DNA from 3 places in the Arthrobacter sp. BGA-UO-ETr-C19 genome. Region 1 is predicted to be linked to each of the others. Evidence: riboswitches for the same ligand, from Rfam matches in the RefSeq annotation. Region 1 holds a riboswitch; each other region holds the start of a gene.
The links. Region 1 has a riboswitch for S-adenosylmethionine ahead of AC57BR_RS05735 (bifunctional o-acetylhomoserine/o-acetylserine sulfhydrylase). Riboswitches for the same ligand answer to the same signal wherever they lie in the genome.

Region 1 (3,968 bases):
GAGGTCGGCCAGGATGTCGTCGATGTGCTCCAGGCCCACGGACAGCCGGACCAGGCCCGGGGCAACCCCGGCCACGCTCTGCTGCTCCGGACTCAGCTGGCTGTGCGTGGTCGACGCCGGGTGGATGACGAGGGAGCGAACGTCACCAATGTTCGCCACGTGGGAGTGCAGTTCCAGGGCATCCACGAAGCGCTTGCCTGCCTCGGCGCCGCCGGCCACCGTAAAGGCCACCACGGCGCCGGTGCCCTTGGGCCCGTACTTCAGGCCCCGCTCGTACCAGGGGCTGGACGGCAGCCCGGCGTAGGCTACGGACTCCACGTCATGGCGGGCTTCCAGCCATCCGGCCACCGCCACCGCATTGGCAACGTGGCGCTCCACGCGCAGGCTCAGCGTTTCCAGGCCCTGCGCAATGAGGAAGGCATTGAACGGGGACACCGCGGAACCCAGGTCGCGGAGCAGCTGGACCCGCGCCTTGAGGATGTAGGACAGATTGGCCCCCAGTGCGCCGCCTGCCCCGAGGTCGCGGGCGTAGACCAGTCCGTTGTACGTGGGGTCCGGCGTGTTGAAGCCCGGGAAGCGTTCCGGGTCCTTGCCGAAGTCGAAGTTGCCGGAATCCACGATGACACCGGCGATCGCGGCCCCGTGTCCGCCCAGGTATTTGGTGGCAGAGTGCACCACGACGTCTGCGCCCCACTCGAGCGGCCTGATGAGGTAGGGCGTGGACAGGGTGTTGTCCACGACCAGCGGCACACCGGCGTCGTGGGCTGTCCGGGCAACGCCTTCGATGTCCAGGACGTCCTGCCGCGGGTTGGACACCACCTCGGCAAAGAAGAGCTTGGTGTTGGGCTGCACGGCGTCGCGCCACTGCTCCAGGTTGTCCGGGTCTGCCACGAAGGTCACGGACACGCCGAACTTCTTCAAGGTATGTGCCAGCAGGTTGTAGGTGCCGCCGTAGAGGCTGGGGCTGGCGACCACATGGTCGCCGGCCTCGGCGATGTTGAGGATGGCGTACGTTTCGGCGGCTTGGCCGGAGCTCAGGAGCAGCGCGGCAAGCCCTCCTTCCAGGCTGGCGATCCGCTGTTCAACGGCATCCTGGGTCGGGTTGCCGATCCGGGTATAGATGGGTGCGAGCTCGGCGAGCGCGAAGCGGTCAGCTGCGCTGTCGGCGCTGGGGAAGACGAACGACGTCGTCTGGTAAATCGGCAGCGACCGGGCGCCGGTGGCGCTGTCCGGCACCTGGCCCGCGTGGATCTGGCGGGTTTCGAATGACCATGCGTTGGACATGCAGGCTCCTCTGCTCAAGGGGGCATGTGCTGGTCCCGGCACAGGCCCGCGCTTGCCGCACGGCGGGCGCCGCGCAGCCAGGTCGTCACCCGGGGCACCCCGCCGCGGTGGAGGGTTGCCGGCCTGCGAGCCGGGGCTTTCTTCGCTGGCACTCATGACCTGCGATCAGTGTAGGAATCCCTCTATTACGCGCACAGCTTTGTGACGAACTTCGTCAAAGTATGGACTTTTCGCAAGGTTAGGCGACCCTAAGCTGAGAGCCCCGTCACAAAGTGCCAAGATGAGGGCATGCGCATGGATCACGTCTCTTACGCCTGTGAACACGATGGCCTCGCGGCCACCACCGAACGTATCTCCTCCGCCCTCGGCGTCGAAGCCGTAAAGGGCGGAGTGCACCCCCGGTTTGGAACCCGGAACATGATCATTCCCCTGGCCGGCCACAAGTATCTCGAGGTTGTTGAGGTCCTGGACCACCCGGCGTCGGACAAGGCACCGTTCGGCCAGGCCGTCCGGGCCCGGTCCGCAGCGGGCGGCGGCTGGATGGGCTGGTGCGTCGAAGTTGACGACCTGGCCCCGTTCGAGGAGCGCCTTGGCCGCTCCGCCGTCAACGGCAACCGCAAGTTCCCCGACGGCCGGGAGCTGGTGTGGAAGCAGATCGGCATCCTGGGCCTGATCGCGGACCCACAGGTTCCGTACATGCTGAAGTGGGAGGGCGATCCGGGACTGCACCCGTCCAACGCCTATGACAGCAATGTGAAGATGTCCAGCCTCACGATTGCAGGCTCCGCCGAGCGCGTGACCGAGTGGCTCGGCGAGCCCGTCGAACGGCCGCTTGAGGATGTCGCAGTGAACTGGGTGGCCCCGCACGGCACTCCGGGAATCCTCTCCGTCACGTTCGAAACCGCAGCGGGCGCCGTCACCATCTGACGCACTTTCTGCCCTTTACTTCGGCCGCCATCAGCGGGTGCCAACGACGCCACCCGCCGATGGCGGCCGAATCATTTTTAACGGCTGTTCCTGGCCCAGGACCGAGCCCAGGACAACTAGCCCAGCCCGACCGCCTTGCCGAACAGGCTGAACCCGACGAACGCGACGATATCCAGCAGCGCGTGCGCGATGACCAGCGGCATCACCCGGCGGGTTTTGGTGTAGACCCAGGCGAAGACCACGCCCATGACCGCGTTTCCGATGAAGGGCCCGAACCCCTGGTACAGGTGATAGCTGCCGCGGAGCATCGAGGAGACAAAGATCGCCAGTGGCATGGACCAGCCGAACTTGGAGAACCGGTCCAGGAGATAGCCCACCACAATGACTTCCTCCACGATCGCGTGGCGCATGGCGGACAGGATCAGTACGGGCACTGTCCACCAGTAAGCGTCCAGGCCGCTGGGGATGATCGCCGTCGTAATGCCGAGGGCACGTCCGGCGGCGTACAGGCCCAGTGATGCGATGCCGATCAGGGCGGCCAGCCCGAGGCCCTGCAGCAGGTCCTTTCCGGGCCGGGCAAAGTTGAATCCCAGCTTCCGGAACGCGGAGCCGGCGTCGTGCCCGGACCCGGACTTCGCCTGGCGGTGGTCTGTCAGGAAGTAGACCACCAGCAGGACCGGCACCAGGGCGAAGATGATGTCCAGCAGCTGGTAGGTCAGGTCGAAGTACTCGCGGGTGCTTTGTGACCTGTTCAGCGTGGACGTCCCCTGCGCCAATGGTGCCCGGGTCATCTTGTCCAGCAGCTGCACTACGGAATAGACGGCGGACTGCCCCAGCGACAACCCCAGGACTATCCAGACTTCGAACCGCAGCCGACGGCGGGAGGGAACCAACATGTTCCTATCTTGCCCGTACCTGCTGGTACTTTCCTGTCAGCCTGCCGGTTCCTGTCCGGCCGCGGGCTGACCCTATGCTGGGAAACTATGAGCGCTCCCGGGAAAATCATCATGATCCGGCACGGCCAGTCGGCGGCCAACGCGGATACCTCCATTTACAACAGGGTGCCCGACTACCGGATTCCGCTGACGGAGCTCGGACTGGAGCAGGCGAAGGCCGCCGGTGAGCGCATCCGCCGGGAGCTGGACGGCCGGCAGGTGAGCGTCTACGTCTCACCATATCTGCGCGCCTATCAGACGCTCGAGGCGCTGAACCTGGGCTCCCTGACGGAGCGGGTGATCGAGGAGCCGCGGCTGCGCGAGCAGGACTGGGCCAACTTCCAGATTTCCGGCGACATCGAGGACCAGAAGGAACTCCGCAACGCCTACGGCCACTTCTTCTACCGCTTCCGGGAGGGCGAGTCGGGCTCCGATGTGTACGACCGGATCTCCTCATTCATGGAAACCCTGTACCGGCACTGGTCCAAGCCGGACTACTCCCCCAACGCCCAGCTGGTCACGCACGGGCTGACCATGCGCCTGTTCTGCATGCGCTGGTTCCACTGGTCGGTGGAGTATTTCGAGTCGCTGAACAACCCCGAAAACGCCGAAGTCCGCATGCTGGTGCGCAACGGCCAGGGCAAATACGAACTCGACACACCCTTCACACAGTGGGTGCACCGGAGGGTGGACGAAACGGTGCTGGACGCCCCGCCTGTGATCTTCTAGGCGCCGGCCACGGTCACTTCGGTGCCGCGGGCCTCGAACGCGGCCTTGTCCGCCGCGGAAATGCCGGAGTCGGTGATGAGCCGGGTGAAGTTG
Region 2 (3,968 bases), on a different contig from region 1:
GGCTGACTCGGAAGCCTCCGGCATCGACGCACGGTCCGACGACGGCCTCTCCGCCCGGCTCGACGTTGCCGCGGTGTCCGAACTCCGCGCCCATCTGGACGGCAAGGTGACCGTGATGCTGGGCCATTCCGGCGTCGGAAAATCCACCATGGTCAATGCGCTGACGGGCGCCGAACGTGCCACCGGCGGCGTCAACGCCGTGACGGGCCGCGGACGGCACACGTCGTCGTCGGCCCTCGCGCTCAGGCTCGCTGACGCCCCGGCCGGGAGCTGGATCATCGACACGCCGGGCATCCGCTCGTTCGGGCTGGCCCACGTCGACCCGGACCGCATCCTGCACTCCTTCCCCGACCTTGAGCCGGGCACCGAGGCCTGCGAACGCGGCTGCAAGCACGACGCCACCGCCGTCAACTGCGGCGTGGACGCATGGGTCGCGGCCGGTCATGCCGGTCCCACCGGGGCAGCCAGGCTCGCGTCCCTGCGCCGCCTGCTGGGCACCGACCCGCGCCTGGAGGCCCAGGAAACCAAGGAACTCGGCAGCGTCGGCTAGCCTTCCCCGGCGCAGCCCGGCCGCCGCCTCCCCGCCCCACCGGGCCTTTGAGGGTAGTTTGGAACCATGACCCAACCCGCTTCAACCTACAACGATGACCTGCGTCTGGCCCATGTGCTGGCCGATTCCGTGGACGACCAGACCATGAGCCGGTTCAAGGCGCTGGACCTCAAGATCGAGACGAAGCCAGATCTGACGCCGGTCACCGATGCGGACAAGGCCGCCGAGGAGTCCATCCGCGGCCAGCTGTCCCGCTCCCGTCCCCGCGACGCCGTGCTCGGTGAGGAGTTCGGAAGTTCCGGCCACGGTTCCCGCCGCTGGATCATCGACCCCATCGACGGCACCAAGAACTTTGTCCGCGGGGTGCCGGTTTGGGCCACGCTGATCGCCCTCGTCGACGAGGGCGAACCCGTCGTGGGCGTGGTCAGTGCCCCCGCGCTCGGCAAGCGCTGGTGGGCGGCCAGAGGCGCGGGCGCCTACTCGGGCCGTTCCCTCGCCGCTGCCACGAGGCTCAAGGTATCCAACGTGTCCAGCCTCGCCGACGCCTCGCTGTCCTACTCCAGCCTCGGCGGGTGGAAGGACCGCGGCAACCTCGATGAATTCCTCCAGCTCACCGAGGACGTGTGGCGCACCCGCGCCTTCGGCGATTTCTGGTCCTACTGCATGGTGGCAGAAGGCGCCGTTGACATCGCCTGCGAACCGGAACTGAACCTCTATGACATGGCGGCACTCGTGCCGATCGTGACGGAGGCAGGCGGCCGTTTCACGTCCCTCGAAGGAACCGACGGCCCGTTCGGTGGCAACGCGCTGGCAACCAACTCGATCCTGCACTCGGAAGTCCTCAAGCGCCTGAACCCCCAGCTGGACGATTTGCTCTAGTTCCCCCGTCCCCAGCCCCTGCGCCTTAGCGCTGAATATTACGACGGCGGGCGCCCCCTTTTGGCGGCGTCCGCCGTCGTTTATTCGACCGAAGGCCCGATATCCGGGCTGCGTAATAATCCGCTTAACATTCCGGACTGGCTTTTTCATCGCCCCTCCGGATGTCCTAGTCTCGTTACAGGTCACGAGTGCCAGCGCTAAACCCCGGTTAGCTGGCCGGCAACCCTCCATTCGCGGTGGGGTGCCCCGGGTGACGACCAGGCCGATCCGGAACGGACCCGGCAAGCGCGGATCCCCGTCACACGGGGTCCTTTCTCAGTGAGGTCCCATGACGACTGCAATCATTTCTTCCACCACCGACGCTGGCGTGCTGGACGGCCGATTTGCCGCCGCCGGCCGTCCCCTGGCCGCCGTCACCGGCGCAGAAATCCAGGCTCCGCTGATCCAGGGCGGCCACGTCCGCTACGCCAACCTCGATTACGGCGCCTCCGCGCCTGCACTGTCGGTTGTTTCTGCGTACCTCAACGAGATCCTGCCCTACTACGCGAGCGTGCACCGCGGCGCCGGCTATGCCTCGCAGATCAGCACCTCCGTGTACGAGAACTCGCGGAGCATCGTGCGGGAGTTCGTGGGCGGCCGCGCCGATGACGCCGTCATCTTCACCCGCAACACCACCGACTCCCTCAACCTGCTGGCCGGTTGCCTGCCGGTGGAGGACCACCACCACACCGGTGAAGTCCTGTACCTGGACATCGAGCACCACGCCAACCTGCTGCCGTGGCAGGGCGTACCGCACCGCAGCGTGGTGGCCTCGGAAACGCTCGAAGCCACCATCAGCAGCCTGCGCACCGAACTCGAGCACGGCGACGTCAGCCTCCTTGCCGTGACCGGCGCCTCCAACGTCACCGGCGAAATCCTTCCCATCCGGCGTCTCGCTGCGCTGGCCCATGAATACGGCGCCCGGATCGTGGTGGACGCCGCCCAGCTCGCGCCGCACCGCCGCGTCAACATCGCCGCGGACGACGTCGACTACCTCGCCTTCTCCGGCCACAAGCTCTACGCCCCCTTCGGGGCCGGCGTCCTGATCGGCCGCCCGGACTGGCTCGACGCCGGCACCCCCCACCTCGCCGGCGGCGGCGCCGTGAGCGAGGCCAGGCTCGACGGCGTCAGCTGGGCCATCGGACCCGCCCGCCACGAGGGCGGCTCACCCAACGTCCTCGGAGCTGCCACCCTGGCCCGGGCCACCCAGGTCATCGCTGCCCTTGATCCGCAGCACTGGCACGCCCACGAAGCCGCCATCCGGTCCTTCCTCGTCGAGGGGCTGCGCAGGATCGACGGCGTCACCGTCCACCAGATCTTCGCGGACAGCGACCCGGACGACGCCATTGGCGTGGTCAACTTCTCCGTGGAGGGTTACGACGCCGGCCTGGTGGCCGCCTACCTGTCGGCCGAACACGGCGTGGGCCTGCGCGACGGACGCTTCTGCGCGCACCCGCTGCTGAAGCGCCTCGGTCTGCCGTCCGGTTCCCTGCGCGCCAGCTTCGGCGTGGGGTCCCGGCTCGAGGACGCCCAGCGGCTGCTCGCCGGCATCGAAGAGCTCCGCCGCTCCGGCCTCGGCTGGGATTACGTGGTGGATGCCGGGCGCTGGGTTCCGGCGAACGACACCCGCACCTACCCCGAGTGGGCACCCAACACGCCCGGCACCGCCGGTGCCGCACCCTGCGCCCAGGATTAATTGCCGCGCTGAATTAAGACGCCGCCCCCGGCCTGCGACGCCACCGGTCCCCGTACGGTAAATTCGAAAGGTAATTTTCGACGTCGGGCTAAGGAGACTGTGCGTGGCACGGGGCGGTCCCAAACTTCATCACGGGCGGCGGCAGGAGCTTGGGCAGAGCTTCCAGGACGGCGGCGAGCACTACCACCGCGTCCGTCCCGGCTACCCTGGTGATTCCGCGGACTGGCTCATTCCAGCCGGAGCCCGCACTGCTGCCGACATCGGAGCCGGAACCGGCAAGTTCACGGCATTGCTCGTGGAACGCGGACTGAGCGTCAGCGCGGTGGACCCTTCCGCGGACATGCTGGAGCAGCTCAGCCGTACCTACCCCGGGGTTCAGGCCCTGGAAGGGACCGCGGAGGAGACCGGACTGCCCGACGCCTCGTTCGACGTCGCCAGCGTTGCCCAGGCGTGGCACTGGTGCGACCCGCTGCGGGCCAGCACCGAGATTTCCCGGATCCTCAGGCCCCACGGGGTGCTGGGCCTGATCTGGAACCAGCTGGACACGTCAGTGCCCTGGGTGCACCGGCTGTCCCGCATCATGCACGCCGGCGACGTCCACAAACCCGACTTCCGCCCCAAAATCGGCCCGGAATTCACGTCCCTGGAGAGCCATTTAACGCGGTGGGAAGATGCCGTTACCCCGGACGACATCCTCGAACTGGCCAAGTCCCGCAGCTATTACCTCAGGGCCAACGAATCCACCCGCTCCAAGGTGACCGGCAATCTGACCTGGTACCTGCACGAGCACCTGGGGCATGCCGA
Region 3 (3,968 bases), on a different contig from region 1:
CACGTCCGCGCCGAGGTCTCCGCAGCGCTGCAGCAGCGGGGTGGCGAAGACGTTGTCCGCCACCACCTTGGCGCCGGCGGCGTGGGCGAGTTCGCTGACCGCGGCGATGTCCACGATCTCCTGCATGGGGTTGGACGGGGATTCGAAGAAGACGGCCGTGGTGGGCACCGAGAGGGCCGCACGCCACTGCTCGAGGTCCGGCCCGTCCACGAACACGGTCTCCACGCCCCAGCGCGGCAGGATCTCGTTGAGGATCACGAAGCAGGAGCCGAACAGGGACCGGCTGGCGACCACGCGGTCCCCGGCCGCGAGCAGGGCGCCCAGGGCGGTGAACACGGCGGACATGCCGGACGCCGTAGCAAAGCACGCCTCCGTGCCCTCCAGCAGCCGCAGACGTTCCTGGAACGTGGCCACGGACGGGTTGCCGTAGCGCGAGTAGACGAAGCGTTCGTCCTCGCCGGTGAAGGCGCGTTCGGCGGCAGCGGCTGACTCGTAAACAAACCCGGAGTTCAGGAAGACGGGCTCGGTGGTCTCTTGGAAATTGGTACGGTCAAGCCCGCCGCGGACGGCCTGGGTATCGGGGCTCCAGCCGGCGGCGTCGTGATTAAAGGTCAACTTAGTTCTTTCCCAGGTTCGTCGGCAGGCCGCGGTTCTTCCAGCCGTTAACGGTGCGCTCACCGTAGCGGTCGGGCTCGCCCTCGAAGCCTTCGAGGACGTTGTAGGCGGTGAAACCCGCCTGTGTGGCGGCGATGGCGGCGGCGATGGAGCGCTGGCCGGAGCGGCACAGGAACACCAGCTCCACCCCGGTGTCCTCAGGCGCCTGCTGCTTCAGCTGCTCGACGAAGTCGGGGTTGGGAATGCCGCCGGGAAAGGTCCACTGGATGAAAAGAGGATCATTTTCCGTGGCCTTGGTGTCCGGGATGCCGATGTGCGCCCATTCGCCCTCGGTGCGCACATCCACCAGGACGGCGCCCTCCTCGAGCTTGGCCCACGCGTCCTGCGGGGTGAGGTCTCCGGCGTAGCTCATGCGTGGCCCTCGTAGGCTTCTGCGTTGAGGTCGTCATCGGAGTCCAGCCGGTCCACGGCGGTGGCGACGGCGGCATCCGCGGTGGCGATGGCGGCGGGCAGCACAAGGGCCTGGGCCACGATGACGCTGGTGCCGTTGAAGGTTGCGGCGGGGCTGCCGTGCAGCACGTATCCCTCGGCCAAGGCAGCCGAGATGCGCTCACAGAACGCACGGTCGTCCGGGCCCGTGATCAGGCGGTAGGACAGCTTTTCCTCGGGTTTATCCTGCTGGGACGGCAGCGTTGCAACGGCGGGGGCGTCTGACACGACGGATCTCCTTTTCTCACGCTTGCAGCTCGAAGTGGTCGATATGCCGAGTATTCACCTGAGGCACCCCGCCGTGGAAGGAGGGTTGCCGACCGGCCAGTCAGGGCTTAATGCCGGTACTCATTACTCCCGAAAAACGTAACACTGACGACGGCGGTGCGCACCGCCGTCGTCGTCATGTTCCGTAACGCATCCAAAGCAACGGGGTGGGGACAGCAGTCCAAGCGCTGCGGTTACAAAGCCTGTGGCCGGGAGGATAATGACGGGAGATGAACCGCCGTAACGCCGGATGAAACCAGGCCACAGTGAATGATTCGACCGCGAATACAGTGACTCCCATGCTGCACTTTGGATGGTTTGTGGGCCACGGCTTCGGGGTTCAGGGCTGGGGGACGCCCGGCTACGGAATCGGCTATGACTGGAAGAAGCCCGCCCCCTACCAGCATGCGGTCCGGGAGTTCGAGCGGGCCGGGCTGGACCTGTTCATCATCGAGGATTCGCTCACGGTCCCGGACACGTATGGCGGCAGCGCGCAGGTTTCGCTGGCGCAGGCATCCTTTGCGCCCAAGCACGATCCGCTGGCCCTGGTGCCGTACCTGCTGTCCGCCACGGAGCATCTCGGCATTGTGCCCACTATCAGCGCCTCCTTCTATCCGCCGTTCACCGCGGCCCGGCTGCTGGCTACGCTGCAGCACTTCTCCAACGGGCAGCTGGGCTGGAACGTGGTGACCTCCGGCAGCGACCTTGCCGCGCAGAACTACGGGCTGGACCAGCAGATCGAGCACGACCTCCGCTACGAGAAGGCCGAGGAGTTCGTGGACGTCGTGCGCAAGCTTTGGCGCAGCTGGGAACCCGACGCCATCCTGGAGGACGCCCGGGCCGGCGTCTTCGCGGACCATACCAAGGTCCGGCCCATCCACCACGACGGGGAGTTCTTCAAGGTCCGCGGACCGCTGAACACGGCACCGCTGCCGGAGGAGCCGGTGCTGGTGCAGGCCGGGGCATCCCCGCGGGGCAAGGCCTTCGCCGGCGCGAACGCGGATGTTGCCATTGCCTTGGCCCGCGGTGCGGACGGCATGAAGGCGTACCGGGACTCCATCCGAGCCGAGGCCGCCGGGGCCGGCCGGAACCCCGACGACGTCAAGGTGCTGTTCGTCCTCAAACCCACGGTGACCGGTTCCAGGGCCGAGGCGGAGGAGCTGCGGGCTGCCCGCCGGGAACTCACGCAACGGGACATCGACAGCCAGCTCAACTCGATCTCCTATCTGTCCGTCATCGACTTCAAGCAGTTCGACCTCGATGCGCCCCTCCCCGAGCTCAGCACCAACAGCAACCAGGGCACGCTGGAGCACTTCTCCAAGGCCGCGCCGCCGGGGTCCACCCTGCGGCAGATCCTGCAGGCCCGCAGCGGCGGCGCCGGCGACAGCATCATCGGCACCGCGGAGGAAATCGCCGACTACCTCGAGGAGACCGGGGCCGCGGTGGGCGGCGACGGGTTCCTCTTCTCCGGCTTCGTGGATCCGGCCACCATTCACGGCGTGCTGGACAGGCTGGCGCCGGTGCTTCGGAGGCGGGGACTGCTGCGGACGAGTTACGGCGACGGCGGCTTCCGCCGGAACCTGCTGGACTTCTAGCGCCATGGCAGGGGCCAGGGGGTACGACGGGCTGTTGCCGGGCGTCCGGCGCGGCACGTTCCTGATCGGTACCGCCCACATCCGAGCTGACGACGTTGCCGAAGTGGCGGCCGATCCCGCGGTGGAGGTGGTCCTCAGTGCCGAAGCCCTCGAGCTCGTGGGCCTGTCCCGCGAGGTGGTGCAGGCGGCCATCGATTCCGGCCGCCGCGTCTACGGCCTGAACACCCTGCTCGGCTCCGGCCGCGACACCGCCGTGGAGCAGGAATCCATCCTCGACTTCCAGCTGCAGGTGGTGCGCTACCACCACAGCGGCGTCGGCGCGCTGCTGGACCGGGATGAAGTCCGCGCCCTCATCCTGGCAAGGCTCATCGGGTTCACCCGTGGTGGCTCGGGGGTGCGTCCGGAGACCGCCCGCTTCTACGCCGAACTGCTCAACAGGGGCGTGGTGCCGGCCGTTCCGCGCGACGGGTCCGTCGGCTCGTCGGACCTCACCCAGCTGGCGGCGGTTGCCGCCGTCGCCATCGGTGAGGGACAGGCGCTTGCTCCCGACGGCGGCCTGCAGGACGGCGCCGAGGCGCTCACCGCCGCCGGGCTGGAACCGCTGGTCCTGGCGCCGGGCGAGGCCCTGGCGCTGGTCAGCGCCAACTCCTATTCGATCGGCGCCGGCGCGCTGGAGCTCCGCCGCATCCGGCGACTTGCGGATCTGGCGGACACCGCGCTGGCGCTGTCGCTTGAGGCCACTGCCAGGTACGACGGCGGCGGGAACCTCAGCCCGTTTTCGCCGGCTGTGCAGTCGGCCAAGGCAGTGGACGGCCAGCGCGTCTCGGCGGCCAATGTCCGGCGCCTGGTGCGCGGCGGCTGGCTGGAGGACCCTCGGCGGCAGGTATCGGTCCAGGACGCCCTGTCCTTCCGTGCCGCGCCGCAGACGCACGGTGCGTTCCGGGCCCAGGTCACCGCCCTGGCCGCGGCGCTCGAGGTGGAGCTCAACGGCAGGGGCGACAA

Region 2: another riboswitch for S-adenosylmethionine. It lies ahead of AC57BR_RS23400 (aminotransferase class V-fold PLP-dependent enzyme); the one in region 1 lies ahead of AC57BR_RS05735 (bifunctional o-acetylhomoserine/o-acetylserine sulfhydrylase).
Region 3: another riboswitch for S-adenosylmethionine. It lies ahead of AC57BR_RS16450 (DUF1737 domain-containing protein); the one in region 1 lies ahead of AC57BR_RS05735 (bifunctional o-acetylhomoserine/o-acetylserine sulfhydrylase).

Annotation. Positions count from the first base shown of each region.
Region 1 is NZ_JCAQPC010000012.1:8,252-12,219, forward strand. Features, by position in the region: gene AC57BR_RS05735 (bifunctional o-acetylhomoserine/o-acetylserine sulfhydrylase) at 1-1,284, opposite strand, end outside; SAM riboswitch class IV at 1,328-1,444, opposite strand; gene AC57BR_RS05740 (VOC family protein) at 1,573-2,211, shown strand; gene AC57BR_RS05745 (CPBP family intramembrane glutamic endopeptidase) at 2,328-3,107, opposite strand; gene AC57BR_RS05750 (histidine phosphatase family protein) at 3,195-3,875, shown strand; gene AC57BR_RS05755 (DeoR/GlpR family DNA-binding transcription regulator) at 3,872-3,968, opposite strand, start outside.
Region 2 is NZ_JCAQPC010000024.1:970,671-974,638, reverse strand. Features, by position in the region: gene rsgA (ribosome small subunit-dependent GTPase A) at 1-550, shown strand, start outside; gene hisN (histidinol-phosphatase) at 617-1,429, shown strand; SAM riboswitch class IV at 1,610-1,723, shown strand; gene AC57BR_RS23400 (aminotransferase class V-fold PLP-dependent enzyme) at 1,758-3,164, shown strand; gene AC57BR_RS23395 (class I SAM-dependent methyltransferase) at 3,268-3,968, shown strand, end outside.
Region 3 is NZ_JCAQPC010000023.1:56,576-60,543, forward strand. Features, by position in the region: gene AC57BR_RS16440 (O-succinylhomoserine sulfhydrylase) at 1-615, opposite strand, end outside; gene AC57BR_RS16445 (rhodanese-like domain-containing protein) at 617-1,027, opposite strand; gene AC57BR_RS16450 (DUF1737 domain-containing protein) at 1,024-1,332, opposite strand; SAM riboswitch class IV at 1,346-1,460, opposite strand; gene AC57BR_RS16455 (NtaA/DmoA family FMN-dependent monooxygenase) at 1,671-2,966, shown strand; gene AC57BR_RS16460 (aromatic amino acid ammonia-lyase) at 2,971-3,968, shown strand, end outside.